DNA from 3 places in the Agrilutibacter solisilvae genome. Region 1 is predicted to be linked to each of the others. Evidence: predicted binding sites of a transcription regulator. Region 1 holds the regulator's gene; each other region holds the start of a gene.
What was found. Region 1 encodes HrcA, which represses chaperone genes, less so after heat shock. Its sites were predicted from a motif close to TTNGCACTCNNNNNNNNNGAGTGCNAA; they were not measured.
Positions count from the first base shown of each region.

Region 2: a site for HrcA is predicted at 7,840-7,866, ahead of groES (co-chaperone GroES). Genes of this name have one in related genera too.
Region 3: a site for HrcA is predicted at 7,373-7,399, ahead of rpoH (RNA polymerase sigma factor RpoH). Genes of this name have one in related genera too.

Region 1 covers NZ_CP071518.1:2,792,536-2,802,351, forward strand. The annotation lists gene fur (ferric iron uptake transcriptional regulator) at 1-364, shown strand, start outside; gene recN (DNA repair protein RecN) at 513-2,180, opposite strand; gene hrcA (heat-inducible transcriptional repressor HrcA) at 3,114-4,166, shown strand; gene grpE (nucleotide exchange factor GrpE) at 4,421-4,930, shown strand; gene dnaK (molecular chaperone DnaK) at 5,071-6,993, shown strand; gene dnaJ (molecular chaperone DnaJ) at 7,167-8,294, shown strand; gene I8J32_RS12340 (DUF3857 domain-containing transglutaminase family protein) at 8,680-9,816, shown strand, end outside.
Region 2 covers NZ_CP071518.1:1,422,851-1,432,666, forward strand. The annotation lists gene accB (acetyl-CoA carboxylase biotin carboxyl carrier protein) at 71-544, opposite strand; gene aroQ (type II 3-dehydroquinate dehydratase) at 626-1,102, opposite strand; gene I8J32_RS06305 (TlpA family protein disulfide reductase) at 1,240-1,833, opposite strand; gene dsbD (protein-disulfide reductase DsbD) at 1,844-4,333, opposite strand; gene cutA (divalent-cation tolerance protein CutA) at 4,333-4,671, opposite strand; partial or broken gene I8J32_RS06320 (endonuclease) at 4,877-6,644, opposite strand; gene I8J32_RS06325 (helix-turn-helix transcriptional regulator) at 6,736-7,134, opposite strand; gene groES (co-chaperone GroES) at 7,915-8,202, shown strand; gene groL (chaperonin GroEL) at 8,331-9,816, shown strand, end outside.
Region 3 covers NZ_CP071518.1:1,295,713-1,305,528, forward strand. The annotation lists gene rhlB (ATP-dependent RNA helicase RhlB) at 1-1,216, shown strand, start outside; partial or broken gene ftsE (cell division ATP-binding protein FtsE) at 1,418-2,105, shown strand; gene ftsX (permease-like cell division protein FtsX) at 2,102-3,034, shown strand; partial or broken gene I8J32_RS18050 (response regulator) at 3,118-3,625, shown strand; partial or broken gene I8J32_RS18055 (response regulator) at 3,604-3,702, shown strand; partial or broken gene I8J32_RS18060 (response regulator) at 3,691-3,961, shown strand; gene ung (uracil-DNA glycosylase) at 4,083-4,805, shown strand; gene I8J32_RS05655 (DUF4097 family beta strand repeat-containing protein) at 4,933-5,868, opposite strand; gene I8J32_RS05660 (hypothetical protein) at 5,926-6,510, opposite strand; gene I8J32_RS05665 (RNA polymerase sigma factor) at 6,507-7,094, opposite strand; gene rpoH (RNA polymerase sigma factor RpoH) at 7,410-8,285, shown strand; gene I8J32_RS05675 (M1 family metallopeptidase) at 8,343-9,686, opposite strand; gene I8J32_RS05680 (NAD(P)/FAD-dependent oxidoreductase) at 9,683-9,816, opposite strand, start outside.

The DNA.
Region 1 (9,816 bases):
CACCCATCCGCGCCTGCGGATCCTGGAACTGCTCGAACAGGCCAAGCCCCGGCACATGACGGCCGAGGACATCTACCGACACCTGCTCGAGCACGGCGAAGACATCGGCCTGGCCACGGTCTATCGCGTCCTGACCCAGTTCGAGGCGGCGGGCCTGGTGCTCAAGCACAACTTCGAGGCCGGCCAGTCGGTGTACGAACTGGACCGCGGACACCACCACGACCACATGGTCGACATCGACAGCGGCAGGATCACCGAGTTCGAGAGCCCCGAGATCGAGGAACTGCAGCGCAAGATCGCCGCGGCCCACGGGTACGACATCGAGGAGCACTCGCTCGTGCTGTACGTGAGGAAGAAGAAGTAGCAGCAGCCGGGGCGCGCCGATAACGGAGCGCGCCCGCCAGCGCGTTGCAGTCACTGATGCTCCTGCCTGCCCGGACAGTGTCGCCTCATGCACTGCCCTGGATCGTCCGGTCCCTGTCCCGATGCCGGCGCTCCCCGCGCTCGGGTCGTTACTCCACGTCCGCCAGCAGGCGCTTTGCAGCCGCACGCGCCTCGCGCGTCATCTCCACGCCGCCGAGCATCCGCGCCAGTTCTTCCTCACGCTGCTTCGCATCCAGCCGCGTGACGGCGCTCTGGGTCACGCCCTGGCTGGCGGCCTTGCTCACCCGGTAATGCGCGTGGCCCTGCGCCGCGACCTGCGGCAGGTGGGTGACGCACAGCACCTGGCGCGAAGCGCCCAGCGCCCGCAGTTTCTGCCCCACGATCTCGGCCACGCCGCCGCCGATGCCCGAATCGACCTCGTCGAAGACCATCGTCGGCACGGCGTCCAGGCCCAGCGCGGCCACTTCTATCGCCAGCGAAATGCGCGACAGCTCGCCGCCGGATGCGACCTTGCGCAGGGGCCGCGCGGGTTGGCCGGGATTGGCGGCCACCAGGAATTCGACGCGCTCGCCGCCCTGCGGGTCCGGCCGCTCGGTTTCGATGGGTTCGAAAGCCACCTCGAAGCGTCCCCCGCCCATGCCCAGTTCGCCGATGAGGGCGCTGGTGGCGTCCGAAAGCGAGGCGCCCGCGCTGCGCCGGACCGCGCCCAGGGCATCGGCTGCCGTGCGCCAGCGGCCGCGCGCCTGGGCGATCTCGCCGTCCAGGCCGGCCAGGCGTGCATCGGCGCCCCGCAGCGTGTCCAGTTCGGTGGCGATCGTGTCGCGTTGTTCGGCCAGCTGCTCGGGCGGGACGCGGTGCTTGCGCGAGAGTTCGTGGATGCGGCCCAGGCGGCGCTCGAGGACGGCGAACGCGTCCGGGTCGACTTCCAGGTCGCTGCGCACGCGATCGAGCAGCGACAACGCCTCGTCGATCTGGATGGCGGCGTTGTCGAGCATGCCGTCGACTTCGCCCAGGCGGGGCTCGTGTTCGGCCACGTGCTGCAGCTCGCTGCGGACCTGGTTGAGCGCGCTGGACAGCGAAGGGCCCTCGTCCCCGCCCAGGCGGGTGAAAGCGCCCTCGCAGGCGGCGATCAGCGCCGCGGCGTGCGCGTGCCGGCGGTGGTCGGCGTTCAACTTGCCCAGCGATTCGGGTTCCAGCGTTTCGCGGTCCAGTTCGTCGAACTGGTGCTGCAGCCAGCCCATCCGATCGGTGACGTCGCCCTTGGCGAGCAGGGCTTCGCGTTCGCGCAGCAGGGACGCCCACTGGTGGGCCGCCTGTTCCACCGCGGCGCGCTGCGGTTCGCAACGGGCGTAGGCGTCCAGCAGGCTGAGCTGGCTGGCGCGGGTCAGCAGCGCCTGGTGCTCGTGCTGCCCGTGGATTTCCACCAGCAGGCCGGCCAGGTCGGTCAGCTGGGCCACCGTGACGGGGCGACCGTTGATCCACGCCCGCGAACCGCCGTCGGCGCGCACCACGCGCCGGACCTGGCAGTCGTTGTCTTCGTCCAGTTCGTTCTCGCGCAGCCATGCGCGCGCCGGCGATGCATCGTCCAGCACGAACTGCGCGGTGAGCTCCGCCCGCTGGGCGCCATGCCGCACCGCGCCGCTGTCCGCGCGCAGCCCGGACAGCAGCCCGAGGGCGTCGACCAGCAGCGACTTGCCCGCGCCGGTCTCGCCGGAAATGACGGTCAGTCCGGGGCCGAAGTCCAGCTCTGCGCTGCTGACGACGGCGAAATCCTTGATGGCGAGGTGGGCGAGCATAGGGGCGGATTGTGCCTTGGCCGGTGCGGCCGGAGTAGCCGGGAGAGTTTGCCGGTGGGGCGCGATGGCGCGCAGCCTCGCGTGGGGCCGTCTCACGGGGCGATACGGCGGCCCGCCGCATGGCTTCGCGCCGCAGGCTGGCAGACGACGACAGATCCTCGCTCTCCCCCGAAGGTTCCGGAGCGCTTCCGGGGGCGCACCTGTCATCCAGGGACCTCGCTTCAGAGTCAGCCGCTAGCCCTCCCGCAGTTTCCGGAAGGCAATCCGTATTCCCCCAAGGTGCTTTCGCCTTCGCGGAGACGATTCCGGCTTCCGGAAGGCCGTGGCGGATTCCGGAAGGCCGAAACGGTATTCCCGAAGACCGTTTTTGCCTTCGCGAATACGAATTCCGGCTTCCGGAAGGCTGTGGCGGATTCCGGAAGGCCGAAACGGTATTCCCGAAGACCGTTTTTGCCTTCGCGAATACCAATTCCGGCTTCCGGAAGGCTGTGGCGGATTCCCGAAGGCCGAATCGGTATTCCCGAAGACCGTTTTTGCCTTCGCGAAGACGAATTCCGGCTTCCGGAAGGCTGTGGAGGACTCCGGAAGGCTGTGGAGGACTCCGGAAGGCTGTGGAGGACTCCGGAAGGCTGCGGAGGATTCCGGAAGGCTGTGGAGCATTCCGGAAGGCCGTGGAGCATTCCGGAAGGCCGTGGAGGATTCCGGAAGGCCGTGGAGCATTCCGGAAGGCCGTACCGATATGCCCTGGGCGCGGCCCGCCTGCGCGGCGGGCGGGGTTCGGCAGATCGCCGGGCTCCCGAAGCTGCGGTGTCCTGGCGCGCCCGTGCGCGGCGTTCAGGCGAACGCCCCTGGAAGGCTGAAGCAGCCATTCCGGTCCGTCCCGGCGGCCGCGCCGTCCTTGCACCCGGCTGTCCCGGCCCGTATATCCACCGCATGGCCCGCCATCCCGCCGACATCGCCAACCTCGACCCGCGGGCCCGCCACCTGCTGCGGACGCTCATCGGCCGCTACATCCAGAGTGGTGAACCGGTCGGGTCGCAGACGCTGGCCCGCCATGCCGGCCTGGATGTCAGCCCCGCGACCATCCGCAACATCCTGTCGGACCTGGAGGAGATCGGGCTGCTCAGCGCCCCGCACGCCTCAGCCGGGCGCATCCCCACCGCCCAGGGCTACCGGCTGTTCGTCGATTCCCTGCTGCAGGTCCGGCCGCTGCCGGAGGGCGAGATGACCCGGCTGCGCAACGAACTGCCGGCCGGGTCGGGCATCCAGTCCCTGCTGGGCAATGCCTCCGAACTGTTGTCGGCGATGACCCATTTCGTCGGCGTGGTGAGCGTGCCGCGCCGCGAGCAGTTCGCGTTCCGCCGGATCGAGTTCGTGCCGATCGACGGGCTGCGCGTGCTGGCCATCCTGGTGTTCGCCGACAACGAAGTGCAGAACCGCATCATCCAGACGCGGCGCCCCTTCGATGCGGGCGAGCTCGAACGGGTGGGCAACTACCTCAACACCCATTTCGCCGGCCGCACCGTGGCCGACATCCGGGCCCACCTGGTGCGCGAACTGCGCAACGCCCGCGACGAGATGGACGTGCTGCTGTCCCAGTCGATGGAGCTGGCCGAGCAGGTGCTCGCGCCCACGCACGACGACATGGTGCTGGCCGGCCAGACCCGCCTGATGGGCGTGCAGGACCTGGCCGACGTGGACCGGCTGCGCGAGCTGTTCGAGGCCTTCGCCCGCAAGCGCGAGATCCTCCAGCTGCTCGAGCGGACGGTGCGCGCCCCGGGCGTGCGCATCTTCATCGGAGAGGAAACCGGGCTCGCCCCGCTGGAAGGCATGTCGCTGGTCAGCGCGCCCTATACCGCCGGCGGACAGGTGCTGGGCGTGCTGGGCGTCATCGGCCCCTCGCGCATGGCCTACGAGCGGGTGATCCCGGTGGTGCAGGCCGCGGCCCAGGCGCTGGGTGCGGCGATCCAGCCGGACCCGACCTGAGCCGGGCACGATCCGGTACGGCAGCATTCGCCGGGCGAGATCCTCTCGGCACCGCCGGCATGACCCGGCACGACCCGGCACGATCCTGTCGGCACGATCCGGCCCTGCACGATCGGGCCCGGCATGCCGCCGGCTGCTTCCGGCCGGCCGCGCCGTGATCCGGGCTGATCGCAGGCGGACAGTTGAAAGCGCTCGGGGCGGGCCCCATACGGGCTGGGTTGCGAAACCCTCGCGTAAGGACGAGCCCGCCCACGATGACCACCGAACCGATCCAGGACCCCTCCGAAGCGACCGCCGAGCAGGAGGCCAACCCCCTGCAGGCGCAGCTCGACGCGGCCCTCGCCGAACTCGAACAGCTCCGTAATGAATCGCTGCGCGAGCGCGCCGAACTCGACAACCAGCGCAAGCGCCTGGCCCGCGACATCGAGATGGCCCGCAAGTTCGCCAACGAGCGCCTGCTCGGCGCGCTGCTGCCCGTCATCGACAGCCTGGAAGCCGGCCTGGCCGTGCAGGGCGACACCGCCGCGCACCTGCGCGAAGGCATGGAGCTGACGATGCGCCAGCTGCTCAAGGTCGCCGGCGACAACGGCCTGGTGATGGTCGACCCGGTCGGCCAGCCCTTCAATCCCGACCACCACCAGGCCATGAGCATGGTCGACAGCCCGAGCCACGCCCCGGGCCAGGTCGTCCAGGTCTACCAGAAGGGCTGGCTGCTCAATGACCGGCTGTTGCGGCCGGCGCTGGTGACCGTCCGCGGGGACTGAGCCGGCGGCTGAAGCCGGGGCAGGCGCCGCACGCCGGACGCTTGAACTACCCGGCCGCGACCCCAGATAGCGCTCAGGCGGTCACGACCGCAGCACGACACACCAGCTCACGCACACAAGATTCGCAAGAGGATTCCACCATGGCAAAGATCATCGGCATCGACCTGGGCACGACCAACTCGTGCGTGGCGATCATGGAAGGCGGCAAGGCCCGCGTCATCGAAAACGCCGAAGGCGATCGCACGACCCCGTCGATCGTCGCCTTCACCAAGGACGGCGAAGTGCTGGTCGGCGCCTCGGCCAAGCGCCAGGCCGTGACCAACCCCAAGAACACCTTCTACGCGGTGAAGCGCCTGATCGGCCGCAAGTTCACCGACGCCGAAGTGCAGAAGGACATCGGCCTGGTCCCGTACAAGATCACCCAGCACGACAACGGCGATGCGTGGGTGGAAACGGCCGACGGCAAGAAGATGGCCCCGCAGCAGATCTCGGCCGAAGTGCTGGCCAAGATGAAGAAGACCGCCGAGGCCTACCTGGGCGAGACGGTCACCGAAGCGGTCATCACCGTGCCGGCCTACTTCAACGACAGCCAGCGCCAGGCCACCAAGGACGCCGGCAAGATCGCCGGCCTGGACGTCAAGCGCATCATCAACGAGCCCACCGCGGCCGCGCTGGCCTACGGCATGGACAAGAAGGGCGGCGACCGCAAGGTGGCCGTGTACGACCTGGGCGGCGGCACCTTCGACGTGTCGATCATCGAGATCGCCTCGGTCGACGGCGAGATGCAGGTCGAGGTGCTGTCCACCAACGGCGACACCTTCCTGGGTGGCGAGGACTTCGACAAGCGCGTCATCGACTACCTCGTGGAGGAGTTCAGCAAGGACCAGGGCATCGACCTGCGCAAGGACCACCTCGCGCTGCAGCGCCTGAAGGACGCCGCCGAGCGGGCCAAGATCGAGCTGTCGTCCGCGCAGCACACCGAGGTGAACCTGCCCTACGTCACCGCCGACGCCTCCGGTCCCAAGCACCTCAACATCAAGTTGACGCGCGCCAAGCTGGAGTCGCTGGTCGAAGACCTGGTCCGCAAGACGATCGAACCCTGCCGCATCGCCCTCAACGATGCCGGCCTGCGTGCGTCCGACATCGCCGAGGTGATCCTGGTCGGCGGCCAGACCCGCATGCCCAAGGTGCAGCAGGCGGTGACCGAGTTCTTCGGCAAGGAACCGCGCAAGGACGTCAACCCGGACGAGGCCGTGGCCGTCGGCGCGGCGATCCAGGGCGGCGTGCTGCAGGGCGACGTCAAGGACGTGCTGCTGCTCGACGTGACCCCGCTGTCGCTGGGCATCGAGACCCTGGGCGGCGTGTTCACCAAGATCATCGAGAAGAACACCACGGTGCCGACCAAGGCCTCGCAGACCTTCTCCACCGCCGAGGACAACCAGTCCGCGGTCACCGTGCACGTGCTGCAGGGTGAGCGCGAACAGGCCCGCTACAACAAGTCGCTGGCGCGCTTCGACCTGTCGGGCATCGAGCCCTCGCCGCGCGGCCTGCCGCAGATCGAGGTCTCCTTCGACATCGACGCCAACGGCATCGTGCACGTGACGGCCAAGGACAAGAAGACCGGCAAGGAGCAGAAGGTCGAGATCAAGGCCGGCTCGGGCCTGTCCGAGGACGAGATCCAGAAGATGGTCGCCGACGCCGAGGCCCACCGCGAGGAGGACAAGAAGTTCCACGACCTCGTGCAGGCGCGCAACCAGGCCGACGGCCTGATCCACACCGCGCGCGGCGCCATCAAGGACAACGGCGACAAGGTGCCGGGCGACGTGATCGGCCGCACCGAGGGCGCGATCGCCGAGCTGGAAACGGCGATGAAGGGCGACGACCAGGGCCAGATCGAGGCCAAGTCCAAGGCGCTGGAGGAAGCCGCGCAGGCGCTGTTCGCCGCGGCCGCGGCGGCGGGCCAGCCGGGTCCCGACATGGGCGCCGGCGCCGCCGGTGCCGCGCCGCAGGACGACGTGGTGGACGCGGAGTTCACCGAAGTCCGCGACGAAGACAAGAAGTAAGCGCAACGGGACCCGCGCCCGGGCATCGAAGGAGCAACGCCTCGGCTTGCTCCTTCGGTCTTTCTGCCGCCGGCCCCGCGGTGCGCTCGCGGCGGTTCCGCCCCCGGCGGTCCGCTCCGGGTGCGCGCCACCGACCCGATCGATCAATCCCCCCAGGTTCCTGAAATTCCGGCATGAGCAAGCGCGACTACTACGAAGTCCTGGGCGTGGCCCGTGACGCCAGCGAGGAAGACCTCAAGAAGGCCTACCGTCGCTGCGCGATGAAGTACCACCCCGACCGCAATCCCGGCGACCACGCCGCGGAGGCTTCGTTCAAGGAGTCCAAGGAGGCCTACGAGGTGCTGTCGGACGGCGGCAAGCGCCGCATGTACGACCAGCATGGCCACGCCGCGTTCGAGCACGGCATGGGCGGCGGCGGCCAGGGGCCGGGCTACGCCGACATGGGCGACATCTTCGGCGACATCTTCGGCAACATCTTCGGCGGCGGCGCGGCGCGCGGCCAGCCGCGGCGCGGCGCCGACATCGGCTACGTGATGGAGCTGTCGCTGGAAGAAGCCGTGGGCGGCATCGACAAGCAGATCGAGATCCCCACGCTCGACGAATGCGAAACCTGCAAGGGCTCGGGCTCGGCCGACGGCAAGCTCGACAACTGCGGAACCTGCCAGGGCCGCGGCCAAGTGCGCTTCCAGCGCGGCATCTTCTCCATGCAGCAGACCTGCCCGCATTGCGGCGGTCGCGGCAAGACCATCACCAGCCCCTGCGGCGACTGCCACGGCCAGGGGCGGCTGGAACGCACCAAGACGCTGCAGGTCAAGATCCCGGCCGGCGTCGACAACGGCGACCGCATCCGCCTGGCGGGCGAGGGCGAGGCGGGCCCGGCCGGTTCGCCGCCCGGTGACCTGTACGTGGAAGTGCGCGTGCGCCCGCACGACATCTTCGAGCGCGACGGCGACGACCTGCATTGCGAAGTCCCGATCCGCATCTCGCAGGCGGCCCTGGGCGACAGCGTCCGCGTGCCCACGCTGGAGGGCGACGTGGAACTGCGCATCCCGGCCGAGACGCAGAGCGGCAAGCAGTTCCGCCTGCGCGACAAGGGCGTGCGCTCCGTGCGCAGCCGCGCCCCCGGCGACCTGTATTGCCGCGTCGTGGTCGAAACCCCCGTCAACCTCACGCCCGAACAGCGCGCCTTGCTGGAGCAGTTCGAGGCGACCTTCGTGGGCGACGGCGCGCGCCGGCATTCGCCGCGCGCATCGACCTTCCTCGATGGCGTGAAAGGGTTCTGGGACCGGATGACGTCCTGAGCCCGGCGCCGGTGCCGGATCCCGCGCCGGCGCACCAGTCCACCTCCCCCGGATCCGGCATGTGGCCGGCGCGTGGGGCGCGACACTTGATAACCTTTCGCCGCGCGGATCTGGCGCGCGCCCTTTCCGGGGCGCGTGTTCCGGACCGCCCATGCCGGGCGCGCACGACTCGCGGGTGCCGGCGTCAACTTTCCAGGGGATGCAATCGATGAAATTCGTGAATTTCCGCTGGCTTGGCCTGGCGGCCGGGCTGGCCTGCGCCAGCGCCGTGGCTGCCGAACCGGCCAAGCCGGCCTAGCCGGCCGAACCGGCCAAGCCGGTCGAGCTGTTCGTCAAGACCCAGCGCTACAACGTCGCCTACACGATCAATGCCGACGGCTCCTACGTGGAAGACCGCGAGTGGGCCGTGCAGATCGTCAAGGAGCAGGCGGTCGACTACATGAAGGACACCTCGATCTCCTACAGCACGAGCATCCAGAAGGCGGACGTGATCTCCGCCTATACGCTCAAGGCCGACGGGCGCCGGATCGACGTGCCCAAGGCCAACTTCCAGGTCGAAACCAACGGCGGCAAGGGCGACGGCGGTCCGGCGTTCTCCGACCGCACCACCATGACGGTGGTCTTCCCGGAGCTGGCGGTGAATGACACCGTCGTCTTCGCCTATCGCCTGACCGGCAGCCAGCCGGTGTTCGAGCGTCACTTCTCCACGGTCGAGAACTTCAATCCCTCGACCTACTACGGCGACGTGCGGATGAAGATCGACGCGCCCGAGACCATGCCGGCGCGGTACGAGGCGTGGCAGCTGAAGGAAGCGCGCAATGCCGTGGCGAACGGCCGCCGGGTCATCGAATGGACCTGGCAGAACCGCGCACCGATGGAAAGCACGCGCAAGGACTGGTCGGTGTATGAACTCGGCCAGGCCCCGGGTCTGGCGTACTCGACGTTCCCCGACTACGCCAGCATCGCCGATGCCTACGGTGCGCGCGCGCTGCCCAAGGCGGCGGTGACCCCGCGCATCCAGAAGCTGGCCGACGAAGTCGCCGCCGGCCGCACGGGCACGCGCGAGATCGCGCACGCGCTGTACGACTGGGTGGCCACGGAGATCTCCTACGCCGGCAACTGCATCGGACTGGGCGCGGTGGTGCCGCGCGACACCGATTTCGTGCTCGACAACCGCATGGGCGACTGCAAGGACCACGCCACGCTGCTGCAGGCCATGCTCGCGGCCAAGGGCATCCGCAGCCAGCAGGCACTGATCAACGCCGGCAATTCCTACGGCCTGCCGAAGATCCCGGTGGTCTCGATGGTCAACCACGTGATCACCTACATCCCCGAGCTGGACATGTACCTGGATTCCACCTCGTCGGACACGCCCTTCGGCAGCGTGCCGCCCTCCAGCGCGGGCAAGCCCGTGCTCCTGGTCGACGGTTACCGCGACGGGTCGCGCACCCCGCCCATGCCGGTGGGCCGCAACCGGCAGGTGCAGTCCACGCACCTGAAGGTGCTGGCCGACGGTTCGGTC
Region 2 (9,816 bases), 1.4 Mb from region 1:
GGGAAACGGGGATACAGGGAAATGACACGGGGACAGGGTGGTGTGCCCTGAGCGCCGCTCCCTGCGCCGTTCACCCGATGACAAACAGCGGCTGATCGAACTCGATCGGCTGCCCGGTCTCGACCAGGACCTTGACGACCGTGCCGGCGACATCGGCCTCGATCGGGTTGAACATCTTCATGGCCTCGATGATGCCCAGGGTCTCGCCGGCCTTGACCGACTGGCCGACGGTGACGAAGGCCGGCTTGTCCGGTGCCGGGGATGCGTAGAACGTACCGACCATCGGCGCACGCACGACGTGGCCCGGCGGCAGGTCCGAGGCCGCCTTGGGCGAGCCACCGCTGGCCGCCTCGGTCGGACCGGCCATGGGCATCACCGGCGCCGGTGCGGCCACCGGGGCGGCCTGCATCATCGGCTGGGCGACCATCGTGCCCTTGGGCGTGCGGGCCAGGCGGACGGACTCTTCGCCTTCCTTGATCTCGATTTCGGCGAGGTTGGACTCTTCCAGCAGGTCGATGAGCTTCTTGATCTTGCGCAGGTCCATGGTGGGCCTCTGGCTAAAAGGAAAACGGTTGGCGAAAAAAGGCGGGCGGGCAGCCGGGCGGCGCGAGCGCCGCAGCCGGCTTCAGGCTGCCGGTGGAGACGCGGAAGGGAGGGACGGCGCCCTTGCGAGGCGGGCCAGTGCGGCGTCGAGCGCGTAGCGGTAACTGTCGGCGCCGAATCCGGCGATCACGCCGACGGCGAGGTCGCTGACGAAGCTGGTGTGCCGGAACGGTTCGCGGGCGTGCGGATTGGACAGGTGCACTTCGATGAAAGGCAGCGCGACCGCCGCCAGGGCATCGCGGATGGCCACGCTGGTGTGCGTGTAGGCCGCCGGATTGATCACGATGAAGGCGGTGCCGTCCTCGCGGGCGGCCTGGATGCGTTCGACCAGCGCGCTCTCGGCGTTGCTCTGGAACGAGGACAGCGCATGTCCGGCCTGCGTCGCCTGCACCTGCAGCTGGGCATCGATCTGCTCGAGCGTCGCGTGGCCATAGACCCCCGGCTCGCGTGTGCCGAGCAGGTTGAGGTTCGGGCCATGCAGGACCAGGAGCTGTGCCATTGCCACCAGGGCCGAAAGCGCGGAAGGCCGGCAGTGTCGCCCATGGCGGAACCGGTGTCCAGACGTTCGGCGCCGTATCGGCGAAGTTGGGAGGAATTACACAGTTGTTGGAGCGGCCGCTCTAAATTGCCGGCCGTTCAGTCCAGCCAGGCCTCGACTTCGCCGGCCTCGAACGGGCCAATCTTCTCCTTCACCAGCCGGCCCCGCGCGTCGATCAGCGCGGTGTAGGGAAGCACGCCGCTGGGGTTGCCCAGGCGGACGCCGGCGTCGCCGGGCCCGGGGGTGTCCAGCAGGATCGGGTAGCCCACGGGCGTGGACTCGAGGAAGCGCAGGACGGCCTCGCGCTCATCCAGCGCGATGCCGATCACCTGCACGCCGGTGGCGCCCTGGCGGGTGGCGAAGCGGTCCAGCTCCGGCATCTCCCGGATGCAGGGGCCGCACCAGCTGGCCCAGAGATTCACCAGCACCGGCCGGCCGGACCATGCGGCGGGCACGCTGACGTTGCGGCCGGCCAGGTCGGGCAGGGAGAAAGACGGCACGAGCCCGCCGCGTTCGGCCACCGGCACCCCCGCCGGTGGGGCGGGCGCGGAGGCCTCGAGGACTTCGTGGAGCGCCCGCTGGCCGAGTTCGCTGCGCAGCAGGGGCCCGGGGCCGTTGAACCACAGGCCCGCCGCAGCCCCCAGGACGCCGGCTGCGACCGCGACCAGCAACACCTTCACCGTCGGCTTCATCGTGCCGGCGTCACGGAGGTGCTGCTCCGCTGACGCGGCCGGCACGTTCGACGAACTTGTCCGCCGGTTCGAAGCCGAACAGCCGCAGCTCCCGCCGTTCGCGACCCTCGACGAAGTACAGCGTCGCGGGCGGGCCGTGGATGCCCAGCCGCTTCATCAAGGCCTGGTCGGTGGCGTCGTTGGCGGTGACATCGGCCTTGAGCAGGCGGAATCCGGCGAGCGCGTCGCGCACGGCCGGCACCGGGAAGGTGTCGCGCTCCATTTCCTTGCAGGCGACGCACCAGTCGGCATAGAAGTCGAGCAGGACCGGCTGGCCCACCGCTGCGGCCTGGGCCAGTTCGCGGTCGAGGTCGGCACTGGACTTGATCGGGGTGAACGCCAGCGCCCGCGGCGGCGCCGAGCCGCGCTTGAGTCCCGCCAGCGGTTGCAGCGGGTCGTGGCTGCCGGCCAGCGCGCCGGCGAACTGCGCGGTGCCGGCAATGGCGAGCATCGCCACCACCACCCAGCCGACCGTGCGCGCGCCGTCGCGTGCGCCGGGACGCGCCACCATCAGCCCCAGCATCGCCGCGGCGCCCAGCAGCAGGGCGCCCCACAGGGCGAGCGAAATCGCGCCGGGCAGGATCCGCGACAGCATCCACACCGCCACACCGAGGAAGACGAAGCCGAACACGCGCTGCACGGCCACCATCCACGGGCCGCTGGTGGGCATGCCCTTGCCGACGGCGACGCCGAAGAACAGCAGCGGGACGCCCATGCCCAACCCCAGCAGCAGCAGCGCCGCGCCGCCCAGCACCGGGTCCTGGGTCTGGCCGATATAGAGCACGGCGGCCGCCAGCGGCGGCGCGACGCAGGGGCCGACGATCAGGGCCGACAGCGCGCCCATCGTGGCCACGCCCAGCCAGGAGCCGCCGCGCTGGCGATCGCTCACCTCGCCCAGGCGTGCCCGCAGGGCGTTGGGCATCTGCAGTTCGTACAGGCCGAAACTGGACATCGCCAAGGCGGCGAACAGCGCCGCGAACAGCACGATCACCCAGGGCTTCTGGAAGATCACCTGCAGGTTGGCGCCCAGCAGACCGGCGATGACCCCGGCCGCGGTGAACACCAGCGCATTGGCAAGCACGTACACGAAGGACATCGCGAGCGCGCGACCGGCGCCGAGCCCGGGGCCGTGGCCGGCGATCAGGCCCGACAGGATCGGGATCATCGGGTACACGCAGGGCGTGAACGACAGGCCCAGGCCCATCGCGAAGAACACCAGCAGCGTCCATAGCGGATGCTTGCCTGCCAGTTCGGCGGCCAGGCGGCTGTCTTCGGCCAGGGCGGGCGGGGCCTCGGCCGGTGATGACATTTGACCGCCGGCGTTCGGAGCGGCGCTGGTTGTCGACGCAGACGCGGCCGACGGCGTGGTCGCGGCGATCGACGTGCCGCTGCCGGAGGTGCCGTCGACGGGCGTGCCTTCTACAGACGTGCTCTCTACAGACGTGCTCTCGACAGACGCGGTGCCGCCCGGCAGCTCGGCGGCCGCCGACCCCGCGGCGGCCGTCAGCGTGCCCGCCGGCAGCGACAGTGCCACCGTGCGCGTCATCGGCGGGTAGCAGATCCCGTCGGTCTGGCAACCCTCGAAATTCGCGGTCAGCGTGACCCGCGCGGCGCCAGTGCCGGTGCGCACCAGGGGGAGCGGCAGCTCGATCGGCTGGAAGTACACGACCACCTGGCCGAAATGTTCGTCGCGGTGCGCCGCGCCGCGCGGCCAGGGCGCGCGCCCCGCCGTGATGCCCGCCTTCGCCGCGGCGGCGTCGAGCTTCAGCGAGGTCTTGTCGCGATACAGGTAGTAGCCGGGCGCGGGACTGAAGCGAAGCAGGAGCGTGTTGCCGTCGCCGACGATGGCTTCGAATCCGAAGGCCTGCTCGGGGGGCAGGGGCGCGGCGTCCACCGCTCCGGGCCCGGCGGGCGGCAGCAGGCCGCGGCCCACGGGCGGGCCCGACGCGCGGCCGAACAGGTTGGGGAATGCAGGCGAATCCGCCGCCGCGGCCGCGCCGGCGAGTGGGACGGTCAGGGTGCGGGTCTGCGGCGGATAGCAGATGCCGGCATCGGCGCAGCCCTGGTAGCGCACGCGCAGGGTGGCGGTCGCGCCGGTGGCCTTGCCGGGCAGCATCGCGACCAGTTCGTTGCGGTAGGTCTCCACCCGCCCGAAAAACTCGTCCTGGTGCACTTCGCCGGCCGGCAGCTGCAGCGCCTGTGCGTCGAATCCCTTCTCGGCCTGCACCTTGATCTGGTGGCGATACAGATAGCAGCCGGGCGCGACCTTCCAGGCCAGCCGGATCGCTCCATCGGACGGAGCGCTGGCCTGCAGGACGAAGGCCTCCTCGACCGCCATCAGGTCCTGGTCATCGGTGCAGCTACCCGCGCGCGCCGGCGTCGGCAGCAGCAGGCTGCAGGCGCTGAGGACGAAGGCGAAAGCGGCGGACAGGCGCCGGCCGGAGGTGGAGGAAACAGGCATCAGGTCAAGGTGTCGTCGTCGCGGGGGGAGGTCTGCGCCGCCACCCACGCCAGGTAATCGGGCAGGCCGGCGCGCACTTCGACCGCGACCAGCTCCGGCAGTTCATACGGATGCAGCTGGCGCAGGCGCGCGGTCAGCGCCTCCATACGTTCGCCCGTGGTCTTGATCAGCAGAAGTACTTCGCTGGCGGTTTCGACCGCGCCCTGCCAGCGGTAGGTGGATGCCACGCCGGGCAGCTGGTTGACGCAGGCCGCCAGGCCTTCCTCGACCAGCGTCCGTGCGATCGCGGCCGCGGTTTCGGCGTCGGGGCAGGTGCTGCAGGCGAGCAGGACGGTCATGGGTTGCAATTGTACGGGGATGGTCCGGGGGCGACCCGACGTGGCCATCGTGACCGCCAGTCGGCCGGAGCCGGCACCCGGCGGGGGGCGCCGGGGCCGTCATGGACGCAACCCGATCCGGGCCGAGGGTCCGCCGCCTCGCATCGGCGGATGGGGGGCCGCACCGGCGAGGGGCGGTGGCCCGGCCGGTGCGGTTCGCGTCGCGTCAGTTGAGCTGGCAACTGGCTGGTTTGGCCGAATTGAACAGCGCCGCCGTCGCCCACTCCGGGTGGTCGATGAAGGGGTTGCGGTTGCCCTGGAAGCTGTACACCACCTCGTTGCGTTCGCGCTCGTGCGCATCCGGCGGGTCCGCCTGGTGCCAGGGCCAGCAGGGTCGAGAGCAGGCCCATGTACGCCGGCGAGGCTGAGGTGATCACGATCCGGCTGCGGTCGTCGGTCAGTTCCAGATCCGGTTCGGACTGGTTGGTGTTGGGATCGCGGCCGCCTTCGTAGCGGATGGCCATGTAGAGCACGCCGCGCGCGATGTCGCCCTTGCGGTGGCCCCAGGCCTGGAACGATCCGCCGTTGCCGTCGGGCCCCTTCACCCAGTTGGAATTGCCCGGATACACGCCGCTGCCGCCGCCGAAACCGCCGTTGGCTTCGGTCACCCGCTCGCCGCAGCCCGCGGCAACGGCGCAGTCCGCATAGGGCTTGTTGCCGCGATCGGCATTCCAGGTCGTGTCGCTGAGGTAGAGCATGTGGGTGTCGGTGTACGGCGCGTACGGCAGCCCCATGTCGCCGGTCGTGCTGCCAAAGCCCAGCGAGTTGGGCCAGGTGTGTTCGCGGTTGTAGGTCAGCCCGGTACCGGTGCCGGCGCGTTCGCTGCCCTTGAGATAGCTGCGGTTGCGGTACACATCCAGGACGCGGCCCGCGTTGGCCGGATCCTCGTCGGCGATCTCCAGGATGCTCCAGGTGTTGGTGGTGCCGCCGCTGTAAGGGTAGGCGGTATGGCCGCGGATCGTGGCGTGCAGGGAGCAGCGCAGCTGGCCCGCGCTGGAGGTGTTGACGTGCGCGTAGTAGCCGGTGCCGCCACTGCTGGCGACGGTGAAGCCCACGACCCGGTCCTGCGCGAGCTTCGCGCCGCCGCTGTCGGTGACCTGCAGCGCGCGCACGGTAAACGTGCAGCTCTCGTTGCCGGCCAGCGTGGCGCCCGTGCTGATCGCGAAGCTGCTGCCGCTGGCCGGGTGGCTCAGAGGGACAGTTCCCGACTGCGTGCACTGCAGCGCGAACGCGCCGCTGGACAAGGTCACCGGCTCGCTGAAACTCACGGCCAGGTCGCTGGCCGGCGCGACACCCGTCGCCCCATCGGTGGGCGTCGTGGCGGTGATGGTCGGGGGTGGATTGGGCGCAATGAAGCCCTGGTTGCGGTTGCAGGTGCCAAACGTATGCGCCGTCGAAGCCTGCCATGCGAATTGCGCGTAACGGTTGCCGCTGCCGCCCAGTTGCAGCGACGTGCCCGCCGGCGTAGAGCCGGTTTCGGAGACGGCCAGGTTGGTGCTGGTGCGACCCGCGGCCGGGCCGCTGGCGGCCGTCACCGGGCCTTCGTAGCTGAGGAACTGCACCAGCCCGCCGGCGGCGTCGACCAGCGCGACGGCATCGTTGGCGCCGTTCTGGATGCCGTTGGCGGGGTAGCTGACGGTGGCCACCCGCACCGGCGCGCCGCAGGTCACCAGGCTGCCGGTGGGCACCGGGTCATTGTCGTAGGCCACCGCGGCCGACGGCGTGCTGCCGTTGTACAGATGGACGCGGTAGCCGGCCAGGCTTTCGCCGGCGGTGGCCACGATCTCGATGCGTTCGCCGACGTCGCCGCTGGCGGTGGCATCGTCGTAGTGGATCTCGTTGATGAAGACTTCGGCCAGGGCGCGGCCCGGCGTGGTGAGGAGAACGACGGCGCATGCGCCGGCGGCAATGCTGCGAACGATCCTGGACGACATCCCTGTAGCTCCCGTGCGGCGGAACGGGCGACTCTAGCCAGCGCGTATGACAACCCGCACGCGGCGGTGCGGCAACGCCATGGCCGCCGCCTCAGGCGCGCGTGCCGCCCGCGCGACGGCCGGTCCGCAGCGAGGCCAGCTGCTCGATAACTTCCACCAGCGGTGCCCGCGACCGGGTGGGCGCGTCGCGGAAGGCCAGGATCAGCCGCAGCTCGATGGGATCCTCGATGAGGAGTGCATCCGCCGCGGCCACCGAGTCCAGGGCCGTGTCCTCCGACAGGCTCATCTTGCCGCGTCCCGTGGCGAGCCACTCGAACTGCACGCCGCAGGCCATGGCCAGCTCGCGCATGTGGGTCACGCTGGGGTGCTTGCCGTTGTTGGCTTCCCAGTGGCTCACCGCGCTGCGCTGGACCCCGACGGCGGTCGCCAGCGCGGCCTGGGACAGCCCGGCATGGCGGCGGGCGAGGCGGATGCGTTGTTGCGAAGTCATGCCCTGGATCCCCTCCTTGAGGCCGGCACCGCAGCCAAAAGCGGCCAGAACCGGCAAATGTTACCTAAATTCACCTCGTTACCAAAAGACACCATACGACGTGCGCTCTTGGTCACCCTCGTCCAGTGTGAATCGACGCGGAATCCACAAATCATGTGGTATTGGAGGCCGCCCGATACCCAAAGTCAACAAATGAGACGTGCCTCACAGTAGACATCGCCGGGGGATCGGCGGAGATTGGACTCGTCCGGCAAGGATGTCGGCGTCGACAAGAGGTCAGGTAAGGAGACGCGGCGCAGGAGCGCGCCGAGCTGAGGACGGCCCTCTCCAAGCCAGAAAGAGCGCGAACCCCTGTCCGCGCTCTTTCTTTTTTTTGAGGGCCCCGGAAACCGCCGATTTCGGGACCCAAGGACGCCCACACGGGCCGAATAAACAGGACCGGCAAGACATTGATGTCGCCAGGCTCGGGGAAAGCGGCGCAGGACGGCGCCAGGCTGACGAGCCCTCCAGGCCAGAAAGGGCGCGAACTCCGGTTCGCGCCCTTTCTTTTTGCGCGCGCGGCCACACCTTCGGGGCTGGCCGCAGTCGCGTGGCCCCCCGGATAGCCCTTCCCGACGGCAATTTCGCCTCGGGCCCTTGAAACGCTGAACGCCGCCCCCCATCTGCTGCCAGTCCCGGCTCGCCGGGTCTTTCTACGCCCCGTTTCTGGCACTCCCTTGGGGCGAGTGCCAATTGCGGAGCATTTTTCCCGCCTTTCCAAAGACTTATGTGAGGGTTGCCATGAATATCAAGCCGCTGTTCGACCGCGTGGTCATCAAGCGCATGGAAGAAGAGAAGCTGTCCGCGGGCGGCATCGTGATCCCGGATTCGGCCACCGAGAAGCCGATCAAGGGTGAAGTCGTCGCCGTCGGCGACGGCAAGGTGTTCGACAACGGCAACGTCCGCGCGCCGAAGGTCAAGGTCGGCGACAAGGTCCTGTTCGGCAAGTACAGCGGCACGGAAGTGAAGCTGGACGGCAACGAATACCTGGTGGTGAAGGAAGACGACATCTTCGCCCTCATCGGCTGATGTCACGGGCGCAGGCGCCCGCCGGGGCCGGCACGAGCGTACCGCCGCTTGCCCGCCCCGAAGGGCTCTCCGCCGCCGCTTCGCACCTGCCTCCCCATTCCCATTTCCGCTTCTGAGGTAAACACCCCATGGCTGCAAAAGAAATCCGCTTCGGCGAAGACGCGCGCACCAAGATGCTGCGCGGCGTGAACGTGCTCGCCAACGCCGTCAAGGCCACGCTGGGCCCGAAGGGCCGCAATGTCGTGCTCGAGAAGAGCTACGGCGCCCCGACCATCACCAAGGACGGCGTCTCCGTCGCCAAGGAAATCGAACTGTCCGACAAGTTCGAGAACATGGGCGCGCAGATGGTCAAGGAAGTGGCTTCCAAGACCTCCGACAACGCTGGTGACGGCACCACCACCGCCACCGTGCTGGCGCAGGCGCTGATCCGCGAGGGCATGAAGGCCGTCGCCGCGGGCATGAACCCGATGGATCTCAAGCGCGGCATCGACAAGGCCGTCGTGTCGGCCGTCGAAGAGCTGAAGAAGATCTCCAAGCCGTCCTCGACCAGCAAGGAAATCGCCCAGGTCGGCACCATCTCGGCCAACTCCGACGCCAACATCGGCGACCTGATCGCCCAGGCGATGGACAAGGTCGGCAAGGAAGGCGTGATCACCGTCGAAGACGGCTCGGGCCTGGACAACGAACTCGACGTCGTCGAGGGCATGCAGTTCGACCGCGGCTACCTGTCGCCGTACTTCATCAACAACCAGCAGTCGATGCAGGCCGAACTGGAAGATCCGTTCATCCTGCTGCACGACAAGAAGATCTCCAACGTGCGCGAGCTGCTGCCGGTGCTGGAAGGCGTCGCCAAGGCGGGCAAGCCGCTGCTGATCGTCGCCGAGGAAGTCGAAGGCGAGGCGCTGGCCACCCTGGTGGTCAACACCATCCGCGGCATCGTCAAGGTCTGCGCCGTCAAGGCCCCGGGCTTCGGCGACCGTCGCAAGGCGATGCTGGAAGACATGGCCGTGCTGACCGGCGGCACCGTGATCTCCGAGGAAGTGGGCCTGCAGCTGGAAAAGGCCACGATCAAGGATCTGGGCCGCGCGAAGAAGGTGCAGGTCTCCAAGGAGAACACCACCATCATCGACGGCGCCGGCGAACACGTCGGCATCGAAGCGCGCATCAAGCAGATCAAGGCGCAGATCGAGGAAACCTCCTCGGACTACGACCGCGAGAAGCTGCAGGAGCGCGTGGCCAAGCTGGCCGGCGGCGTGGCCGTGATCAAGGTGGGCGCCGCGACCGAAGTCGAGATGAAGGAAAAGAAGGCCCGCGTCGAAGACGCGCTTCACGCCACCCGCGCTGCCGTGGAAGAAGGCATCGTCCCGGGCGGCGGCGTGGCGCTGCTGCGTGCCAAGGCCGCCATCAAGAACCTCAAGGGCATCAACGAAGACCAGAACCACGGCATCCAGATCGCCCTGCGCGCGATGGAAGCCCCGCTTCGCGAGATCGTCACCAACGCCGGTGACGAGCCGTCGGTGATCCTCAACAAGGTGATGGAAGGCACGGGCGCGTTCGGCTACAACGCCGCCAATGGCGAGTTCGGCGACATGATCGAGTTCGGCATCCTGGATC
Region 3 (9,816 bases), 1.5 Mb from region 1:
GTTCTCGGCCACGCTCAGCCACCGGGTGCTGGAGCTGGCCTACGAGCACATGAACGAGCCGGAGAAGCTCGTCGTGGAGTCGGAGTTCATCACCAACGCCAAGGTCAGGCAGATGATGTACTACCCCTCCGACGAGGAGAAGCTGCCGCTGCTGATCGGCCTGCTCTCGCGCAGCGAGGGCGCCCGCACGATGGTGTTCGTCAACACCAAGGCCTTCGTCGAGCGCGTGGCGCGTGCGCTGGAACGCGCCGGCTACCGCGTCGGCGTGCTCTCCGGCGACGTGCCGCAGAAGAAGCGCGAGTCGCTGCTGAAGAAGTTCCAGGCCGGCCAGCTGGAGATCCTGGTGGCCACCGACGTGGCCGCGCGCGGCCTGCACATCGACGGCGTGTCGCACGTCTACAACTACGACCTGCCCTTCGACGCGGAAGACTACGTCCATCGCATCGGCCGCACCGCGCGGCTGGGCGCCGAAGGCGACGCGATCAGCTTCGCCTGCGAGCGCTACGCGATGTCGCTGCCCGACATCGAGGCCTACATCGAGCAGAAGATCCCGACCACGCCCGTCGACGCCGACCTGCTGGTCCCGCTGCCGCGCCCGGTCCGCGAGCTGCCCGCCGCTGGCGCGGACGACGAGGAAGAGGAAAGCATCGGCGCCATCTTCAAGGAAGCGCGCGAACAGCGCGCGGCCGACGAGGAGCGTCGTGGCGGTGGCCGCGGCCATGGCGGCAAGCCCGGTGGCGGCCGTCGCGAAGGCGGTCCGCGCGGCGCTCCGCGTGATGCCTCCCGCGGCCCGCGCCGGGAGCGTCCGGCCGGCGAGGCCGTGGCCGGCCATGCAGTCGCCGCGGGCGAGCAGGCCGCTGCAACCGCGGCCGCGCCGCGTCCGCCGCGCCCACCGCGTCCGGAAGGCGCCACCACGCCGGCCGTCGAAGGCGAGCACGCGCCGCGCAAGCGCCGTCGCCGTCGCGGCGGTCGCCGCATCGACGGTGGCGAGGCGGCCGTGACCACGGCCTCCGCCGCACCCGTCGCCCCGATGCAGGTCAAGGCGTCCCAGCCGGGCCGCGACAAGCCGGCGCACGACAAGGCCGCGGCTCAAAAGGGCGCGCATCAGAAGGGCACGCACGAGAAGGGCGCGTCCGAGCCGAAGGCCGGCCTGCTGTCGCGCCTGGGTCGTGGTCTGAAGAAGCTCGTCACCCGCGCGCCCAGCTCGCAGCACTGACGCGTGCCACGCCCTTCCCCGTACGCGGGGGAGGGATGGGCGGGCTGGCGGTTCGCCGACATGCCCGCTTTCCTGCGGGTCTCCGGTCCTGCGGGCTTCCCCGTCCTGCCGGCTTCCCGTCATGCAGTCCGGCGTCGCCGCTGGCCGCCGCGCACCCCGCAGGCGATACTCGCCGCGACTCCGTCTTCCAGCCCGCACTCGATGCCCGTCCTGCGTTTCGACAACGTCAGCAAGCGCTACGACAGCGGCCACCACGCGCTGACCGACGTCAGCTTCCAGGTCGATCCCGGTGAAATGCTCTTCGTGACCGGCCATTCCGGCGCCGGCAAGAGCACGCTGCTGCGCCTGATCCACCTGAGCGAACGCCCCAGCCGCGGCGCGGTCATCTTCGGCGAGAAGAACCTGCTGAAAGTGCGCGGCAGCCGCGTGGCGCTGCACCGGCGCGAGGTCGGCGTCGTGTTCCAGGACCACCGCCTGCTGACCGACCGCACCGTGGCCGACAACGTCGCCCTGCCGCTGGTGCTGCGCGGCATGCGCCGCGGCGAAATCGGCAAGCGCGTGCGCAGCGTGCTGGAGAAGGTCGGGCTGGCTGCGCGCGCCAACGCGCTGCCGGCGCAACTGTCGGCGGGCGAGCAGCAGCGCGTCGGCATCGCGCGCGCCATCGTCGGCGAACCGCGCCTGCTGGTGGCCGATGAACCCACGGGCAACCTGGACCCGACCCTGTCGGCCGAGATCCCTGGCCCTGTTCGCCGCCCTGCCCGAGCGCGGTACCAGCGTGCTGGTCGCCAGCCACGACCTGGCCCTGCTCAAGCGCATGAAGAAGCGGGTGCTGGTGCTCGACCAGGGCCGGCTGGTCGACGACATCGCCCCGCAGGACCTGGCCGAATGAACACCGAAGCCGCCCCGCGCCCGTCCCCGCTGCGCACCTGGCTGGACCACCATGGCTACAGCGTCGTGGCCAGCCTGGGCCGCTTGTTGCGCCGTCCCGGCGCGACCCTGATCACCGTGGGCGTGTTCGCTGTCGCCCTGGCGCTGCCGCTCGGCCTGTGGGCCAGCCTGGCCAACATCGCGCGACTGGCGGGCAGCGTGCAGCAGGCCCAGGAGATCAGCGTCTTCCTGCGGCCCGAGGTTCCGGTCGAGCGTGCACGCGTCGTCGCGGACTCGCTGCGCACGCGCCGCGACGTGGCGGCGCTGCAGGTGCGCACGCCCGCGCAGGGGCTGGAGGACCTGCGCGCCAGCGGGCTGGAGGAGGCATTGGCGGCGCTGCCCGGCAATCCCCTGCCCAGCGTGCTGGTCGTGACCCCGCGCGGCGCGCCCGAGGCACTGGTGGCGGCGCTGGAGGCGCTGCCCGAGTCCGAGCACGTCGTGCATGACGCCCAGTGGCGCGAACGGCTGCAGCGATGGCTGCAGCTGGGCATGCGGCTGGGCTGGGTGCTCGCGGGCCTGCTGGGCCTGGGCGGCCTGCTGGTGATCGGCTCGGCGGTGCGCGCGGACATCCAGGCGCGGCGCGAGGAAATCGGCGTGCTGCAGTTGCTGGGCGCCAGCGACGGGTTCATCCGCCGGCCGTTCCTTTATCTGGGCGCCGCCTACGGGCTGCTGGGCGGCGCGCTGGCCCTGGGCCTGCTGACTGCGGCCGACCTGGCCCTGCGCGAACCGCTGGCCGCGCTGTCGGGCAGTTATGGCGGCCGCTTCGCGCTGCAGGGTTTCGGACCGCTGCACGCGGCCGCCATCGTGGCCGGTGCGGGCCTGCTGGGGTGGCTCGGCGCGGGGCTGGTGACCGGGCATTACCTCCGCCAGACCCGTCCGACGGAAACCTGATCAAACGCGGACGGGCGTTGCCTAATCGCGCGACGCAACGCGTACACTCCGGCTTCCGCCAACCCTGGCAGCGTCCAACGTCCATGTCTTCGCAAGACCTGCGTCACCTGCAAGATGCTGCGCCGCGGGTCATGGTCGTGGATGGCAGCAAGCTCGTGCGCAAGATGATCGGCGACGTGCTGGTGCGCGAAGTCGCCGACGCCGAGCTGGTCACCTGCGCCAGCATCGACGAAGCGCGCGCCGCCCTGGCGCAGGGCGCGGTGAACCTGGTCACGACTTCGCTGCTGCTGCCCGACGGCGACGGCATCACGCTGGCGCGCACCGTGCGCGAAGCGTCCGGGCAGGCCTACGTGCCGATCATCGTCGTGTCCGGCGGCGCGCAGGACGCCCTGGAATCGCGTCGCTTCACCGAGGACGTCACCGATTATTTCGACAAGGGCCTGGGGTACGGCGCCCTGGCCGCGTTCATCCGCGGCTACGTGCAGCCCGAACCGATCCCCGGTGCGCGCGTGCTCTACGTCGAGGACAGCAAGGTCGTCGCGCTGGCGACCAAGCGCATGCTCGAGCGCCACGGGCTGACGGTGCGGCATTTCGTCGGCGTCGAGGAAGCGCTGGAATACCTGGAGCAGCACCGCGGCCAGGACGATCCCGGCGCCGACCTGGTGCTGACCGACGTGTACCTGAAGGGCGAGCTCAGCGGCAGCGACCTGCTCGACCGCCTGCGCAACGGCTTCGGCTACGGCAAGCGCCGGCTGCCGATCCTTGGTGATGACCGGCGACGCCAATCCGCAGAACCAGAGCGACCTGTTGCGTGCCGGCGCCAACGACCTGGTGCTCAAGCCGATCGAAGAGCGGCTGCTGGTCACCAAGACGCTGTTCCAGCTGCGCGTGGCGCGCATGCCCGAACAGCGCACGATGGACTCCTGATCGTCCACGGCCGGTCCTGCAACGCCCGGTCCGGCCACGGCCGATCCGTCCGGGCCTGATCCACACCGACCCCCCGCGATGCCCTGCCGGCCCACAGGTGCCGCCGGCTATCCTGTGGCGCATGAACGAAACGGTCGACCGCATCCGCCTGCACCCGTCCTGGAAACAGGAAGTGGGCGACTACCTGCAGCGCGAGGACATGCAGGCCCTCGCCGCATTCCTGCGCGAGGCCAGCGCGCGCGGCAGGCGGGTCTTTCCGCCCGGCCCGCAGATCTTCGCCGCGCTGGACGCCACGCCGTTCGACGCGGTCAAGGTGGTGATCCTCGGCCAGGACCCGTACCACGGCGCCGGCCAGGCGCACGGCTTGTGCTTCTCGGTCCAGCCCGGCGTGCCGGTGCCGCCTTCGCTGGACAACATCTACAAGGAACTCCAGCGCGACCTCGGCCTGGCCCGTCCCGACCATGGTTGCCTGACCCGATGGGCCCGCCAGGGCGTGCTGCTGCTCAACGCCGTGCTGACCGTCGAGGAAGGCCGCGCCGGCGCGCACCAGGGCAAGGGGTGGGAGGGCTTCACCGATGCCGTGGTGGCCGCGCTCAACAGCCGGCGCGAGCACCTGGTCTTCATGCTGTGGGGCAGTTACGCCCAGGCCAAGGGCAAGGTGATCGACCCGCGGCGGCACCTGGTGCTGAAGGCCCCGCATCCCTCACCGCTGTCGGCCTACCGCGGCTTCATCGGCTGCGGGCACTTCTCGGCCGCCAACGCGTATCTGGTGCGCCACGGGCAGGCGCCGATCGACTGGTCGCTGGCGGGAAGCGAAGAGCTGGAAGGTGGACGGGCGACGTAAGGGCCCGCGCGGCCCGACGTGAGCCGGGCCGCAAGCCCGGCGTCCGCGTGCCGCTTTGCCGTGTCACGGCACCGCTTCAACGGGTCCGCTTCACCGGTGCTGCTGCCCGGCGGTCACGGCCGGGAACTCACTCGCCCTTGCCCAGCTGCAGCCGGGCGTCGCCCGAGAAGGTTTCCAGGCTGATTTCACCGTCGCCGCCGCCATAGCTGTGCTCGAAGCTTGAGCCGGGGCCGTGCTTGGGGCGGCTGATCTCCACGCCCGGCGCGCTCAGGTCGCCACTGAAGCTTTCGCCGCGCACCTGCGCCGACAGGTTCGCCGGCAGGTTCAGGGTGAGGTTGCCGCTCACGCTTTCCAGTTCGATCCGGCCGCCCTTGGCCAGGCTGGAACCGATGCGCATGTCGCCGGAGACGGTGGTGCCGCTCAGGCGCTCCACGCTGCTCTGGTGACCGGACATCTCCACGTCGCCCGACACCGTCTCCACGTGCACTTCGCCGCTGAGCCGGCCGCGCAGGTCGATGTCGCCGCTCACGCTCTCGGTGCTGACCTGCGCACTGTTGAGGATGAGGTTGAGGTCGCCGCTGACGCTGTCGATGTTCGCGTTGCGCGGCGCGCCGACCACCTTGATGTCGCCGCTGACGCTGTCGACGTTCATCTCGCCCGAGGCCATGCCTTCGATGTCGATGTCGGCCGACACGGCTTCGACTTCCAGGTCCGCCTGCAGCGGCACCATCAGGCGCAGCTCGGAGGGTTCGCTCTTGTCGCTGCCCGAGAAGAAGCCCAGGCCGCCGCTCTTGGGATAGCGCACGCGCACCGACAGGTGCTCGGCGTCGCCGGTGATCTCCAGCTTCTCCACGCCGGCGCCGAGGCTGCCTTCAATCTTGACCTCGCGGCGGTCCCAGGCCCGCACCTCGATGCGGCCCTTGAGGTTTTCAACTTCCAGCCGGCCACGCGCATCCAGTGGCCGCGACTCATTGATGGGGGTGGCCGACCAGGCCGGGGAAGCCAGTCCCAGGCATGCCAGCACGGCGCCGACGAGGAGGAGGGGGGTAGGGGTGCGGTACATGGGAGTTCTCCGGGAAATACGTGCGTGCGGCGTTGCGGCGTGCATGAAAGGAAGGGGTCAGGTGTAGGCCAGGCGCTGGGTCAGCGCGATCCGGTGGGCGTAGGTGCGGCGCAGCTGCTCCAGCAGCAGCGTGGAATCGGGGTCGCGCGCCAGGGCCTGACGGATCAGGGCGGCGTCGCGGTCCAGGGCGTCGAAGGTCGGGCGCAGGCTGGCCGGCACGCGGGCGGTCGGGATGATCCCGGCAACCGGATCGCGCCGGTCGCGCTGACCCAGTTCCTGCAGCGCGGCCTGGTACTGCTGCGTCAGGCTCGCCGCCTCGCGCTGGACCAGGGTGGCCTGCGCGGTGGTCGGCGAAGACGGGGGGCTGCGGAAGCCGTCGCCGCTCAGCCAGCCGACCGCGCCCACCACCAGCAGCACGCTGGCGGCCATCGCCACCGGCTGCAGCCAGCGCGCCCGTCGCGGGGCGGCGGCCTGTCGGGGATGCGTCGCCAGGCGCGCGGCGATGCCGGGCCACAGGTCGTGGGCGGGCGCCGCATCGCGCCGCAGCGCGCGCAACTGCCAGCGCAGGGTGTCGTCCAGCGGCGTGGCATCCATCGCGCCGTCCGGACCCGGACCATTGTCGTTGCGGTGATCGTGCGTCATGCGTGTCCCTCCAGCCGGGCGCGCAGCAGGCCGCGCGCGCGATGCAATTGTGCTTTTGAACTACCGACCGCCATGCCCAGTTCGGCGGCGATCTCGTCGTGTTGCCAGCCCTCCACGTCGTACAGGACCAGCACCGCGCGGGCACGCGGCGGCAGGCTCGCCACGGCGCGCTCCAGGTCCATCGACAGCGCCGTCGCGTGGCCCGCCGAATCGGTGGTGCCCAGCAGCTCGAAGGCGTCTTCGTCGCCCTCGTCGTGCGGCCGGCTGCGGCGGCTGCGCAGGTCCATCAGGGCGGTGTTGACCGCCAGGCGGTGCAGCCAGGTGTTGAAGGAGGATTCGAAGCGGAAGGCGGGCAGGGCCTGCCAGGCGCGGACGAAGGCGTCCTCGGTGAGGTCCTCGGCGCGGGCGCCATGGCCGCCCACCAGCCGGGCGATGACGCCATGGACCCGCCCCGCGTGGCGGCGATACAGCGCCTCGAAGGCGGCCACCTCGCCGCGCGCCGCCGCGCCGATCAGGGCGCGGTCGTCGTCGGCCGGGGTATCCGGGGCCTCGTCGGCGGGGTTGAGGGTCACGGCGGTCAGCATAGTCACTGGGATGCGGCGCCGGCCGCTCGCGTTTAAGCCGGCTGGACCATGACCTTCGACCGGGACCCATTGCGCCCGGCCGGGACCGGCCCCAGTTCAGGATTTCGCGGCGTCACGGCCGCTTCGCCCGCCCCGTCACGATCGTTCCGCTATCGTTTCATCTAACCGTCCTGTCCATTAGAACCAATTGATTCCAAAGGACTTTCCGGCCGTGCATCCCGCCGCGCCGGGCTGGAGCACCGTTCCAGAGCCGCAACAGTGCGGAACTTGAACGGGCTTTAGCAGTCCCACAACCCGACTGCTAAGATGACCTCCATGAGCCAGAACGCCTCCACCGCCCTCATCGCCAACAACCTGCCGATCCCCAGCGCGCTGGGTTCGCTGGACGCCTATATCGGTGCCGTCCACCAGATCCCGGTGCTCACCGCCGAGACCGAGCAGGACCTGGCGCGCCGCTTCCGCGACCAGGACGACCTCGACGCCGCTCGCGACCTGGTGCATTCGCACCTGCGCTTCGTGGTCCACGTGGCCCGCGGCTACAACGGTTACGGCCTGCAGATGGGCGATCTGATCCAGGAAGGCAACATCGGCCTGATGAAGGCGGTCAAGCGATTCGACCCCGAGCAGGGCGTGCGCCTGGTGAGCTTCGCGGTGCACTGGATCCGTGCCGAGATGCACGAGTTCATCCTCAAGAACTGGCGCATCGTGAAGGTCGCCACGACCAAGGCGCAGCGCAAGCTGTTCTTCAACCTGCGTCGCAGCAAGACGCGGCTGGGCTGGATGAATGCCGAGGAAGTGCGCGCGGTCGCGGCCGACCTCAACGTCTCCGAGCGCGAAGTGCTGGAGATGGAGTCGCGCCTGTCCGGTCGCGACATCGGTTTCGACGCACCCGCCGACGAAGACGACGACCACGCGCCGCCGTCGCCGGCCGCCTACCTGCGCACCGATGCCGAGGATCCGTCCCAGGCCTACGAACGCGCCGACCACGAGGACAGCCAGCTCGAGCTGCTGCGCGAGGGCATGGCCAATCTCGACGCCCGTTCGCGCGACATCATCAAGCGCCGCTGGCTGGATGCCGACAGCAAGATCACCCTGCAGGAACTGGCCGACGAATACGGCGTGAGCGCCGAACGCATCCGCCAGGTCGAGGCCAACGCGCTGAAGAAGATGCGCGCGCTGTTCGCGGCGTAAGCCACACGACGAAAAAGACGGCCCGGGAAACCGGGCCGTTTTCGTTTGCGGCGGCGCTCAGCGCCGCGCTGCAGCCGGTAGCGGCGGTCCTTCGACCCACTCGCGGAAGAACGGTCCCAGGTCCTGCCCGCTGGTCGTTTCCATCGCCGCGCGGAAGTCGGCAGTGGTGACGGAGCGGCCGTCGTGGGCGCGCGAGTACGTGCGCACGCCGCGCCAGAAGGCCTCCTCGCCCAGCTGCTCGCGCAGCAGGTGCAGGACGTAGGCGCCCTTCTGGTACACCACGGCGCGGTCGTCGCCGCTGGGCGAGGTCCATTGTGCGTAGACCAGGGCATGGTCGGCGCCCTTGCTGCGCAGCGCCTGCAGGCGCTCGTGCCAGCGCTCCACCTGGGCGCGATAGGCCTGCGGCCCGAAGCGCTGCTCGATCCAGGCCGCCGCCATGAACGTGGCCATGCCTTCGTTGAGCCAGAAGTGGCCCCAGTCGCGGCAGGTCACGCGGTTGCCCCACCACTGGTGCGCGGCCTCGTGCGCGATGAGCGCCTGCGCAGTCGGGTCGTCGAGCACGCGGCGGCCGTACTCCTCCGAGAGCAGCGACAGGCCCGCCAGTTCCTGGCCGACGGTGCTGGCCACGAGGGCCTGGGTGTAATCGCCACGATACCGGCGACCCGCGCGCATCCCGAAGAACCGCAGCATCCGCGCCGTGTCGCCGAAGACGCGGCGCAGCTCGTCCGGCGATCGTTCGATTGCCAGGTAGTGCAGCCCGATGCCGTCGACGCGCTCGGACGCCGCCGCGTAGCGGGCGGCGGCAAAGCCGTACACGTAACTGGGCATCGGCTCGACAAGTCGCCAGCGGTGCAGCGAGCGGCCGCCCTCGCCCGCGCGGACGGACACCAGGCGGCCATTGCCCGCCGAACGCAGGCCGGCCGGCAGCTCCAGCGACAGCGTCAGCGTCGCCCGCTCGTCCGGGGCGTCGACGCAGACCAGCCATTGGCTGGTGGAGAAAATCGTGTAGACCTCGTCGCGTTCGGGATGGAATTCCAGGCCGTACCGCGGCGTGCCCGCGTAGTCGACCGCAAGCTGGCCGCGGCTGCCGGGGCGCAGTGATTCCGGCACGTGCACGCGCAGCACGTGACCCGTGCGCTCGAATGGCAACGCTGCCTCGCCCAGCCGCACGCGTGTCACCGCCAGTTCGCCCGCATCGAACTGGAGCGTGCGTGCCGGCGCCAGCACCCGGAAGTCGATGCGCACGCGGCCGTCCAGGCGGCGGGCCGGGATGTCGGGTCGGAGCCGGGCCTCGTAATGCAGCACGTCGATGCTGCGCGGGGAGGACGGCTCCGCAGCGGCAGCCGACAACGGCGCCATCGCGACGAGCAGCGCGATGGCCAAGCCCGCGACGGGCTTCATTCGCCGCCGCCCGGCTCGCCGCGGCCCAGGATGATCCGCGCGTGCCGCTGGTAGCTCCAGTACGCCCACGCCCAGTTGATCAGGACGATCAGGCGGTTGCGGAAGCCGATCAGGAAGAAGACGTGGATCA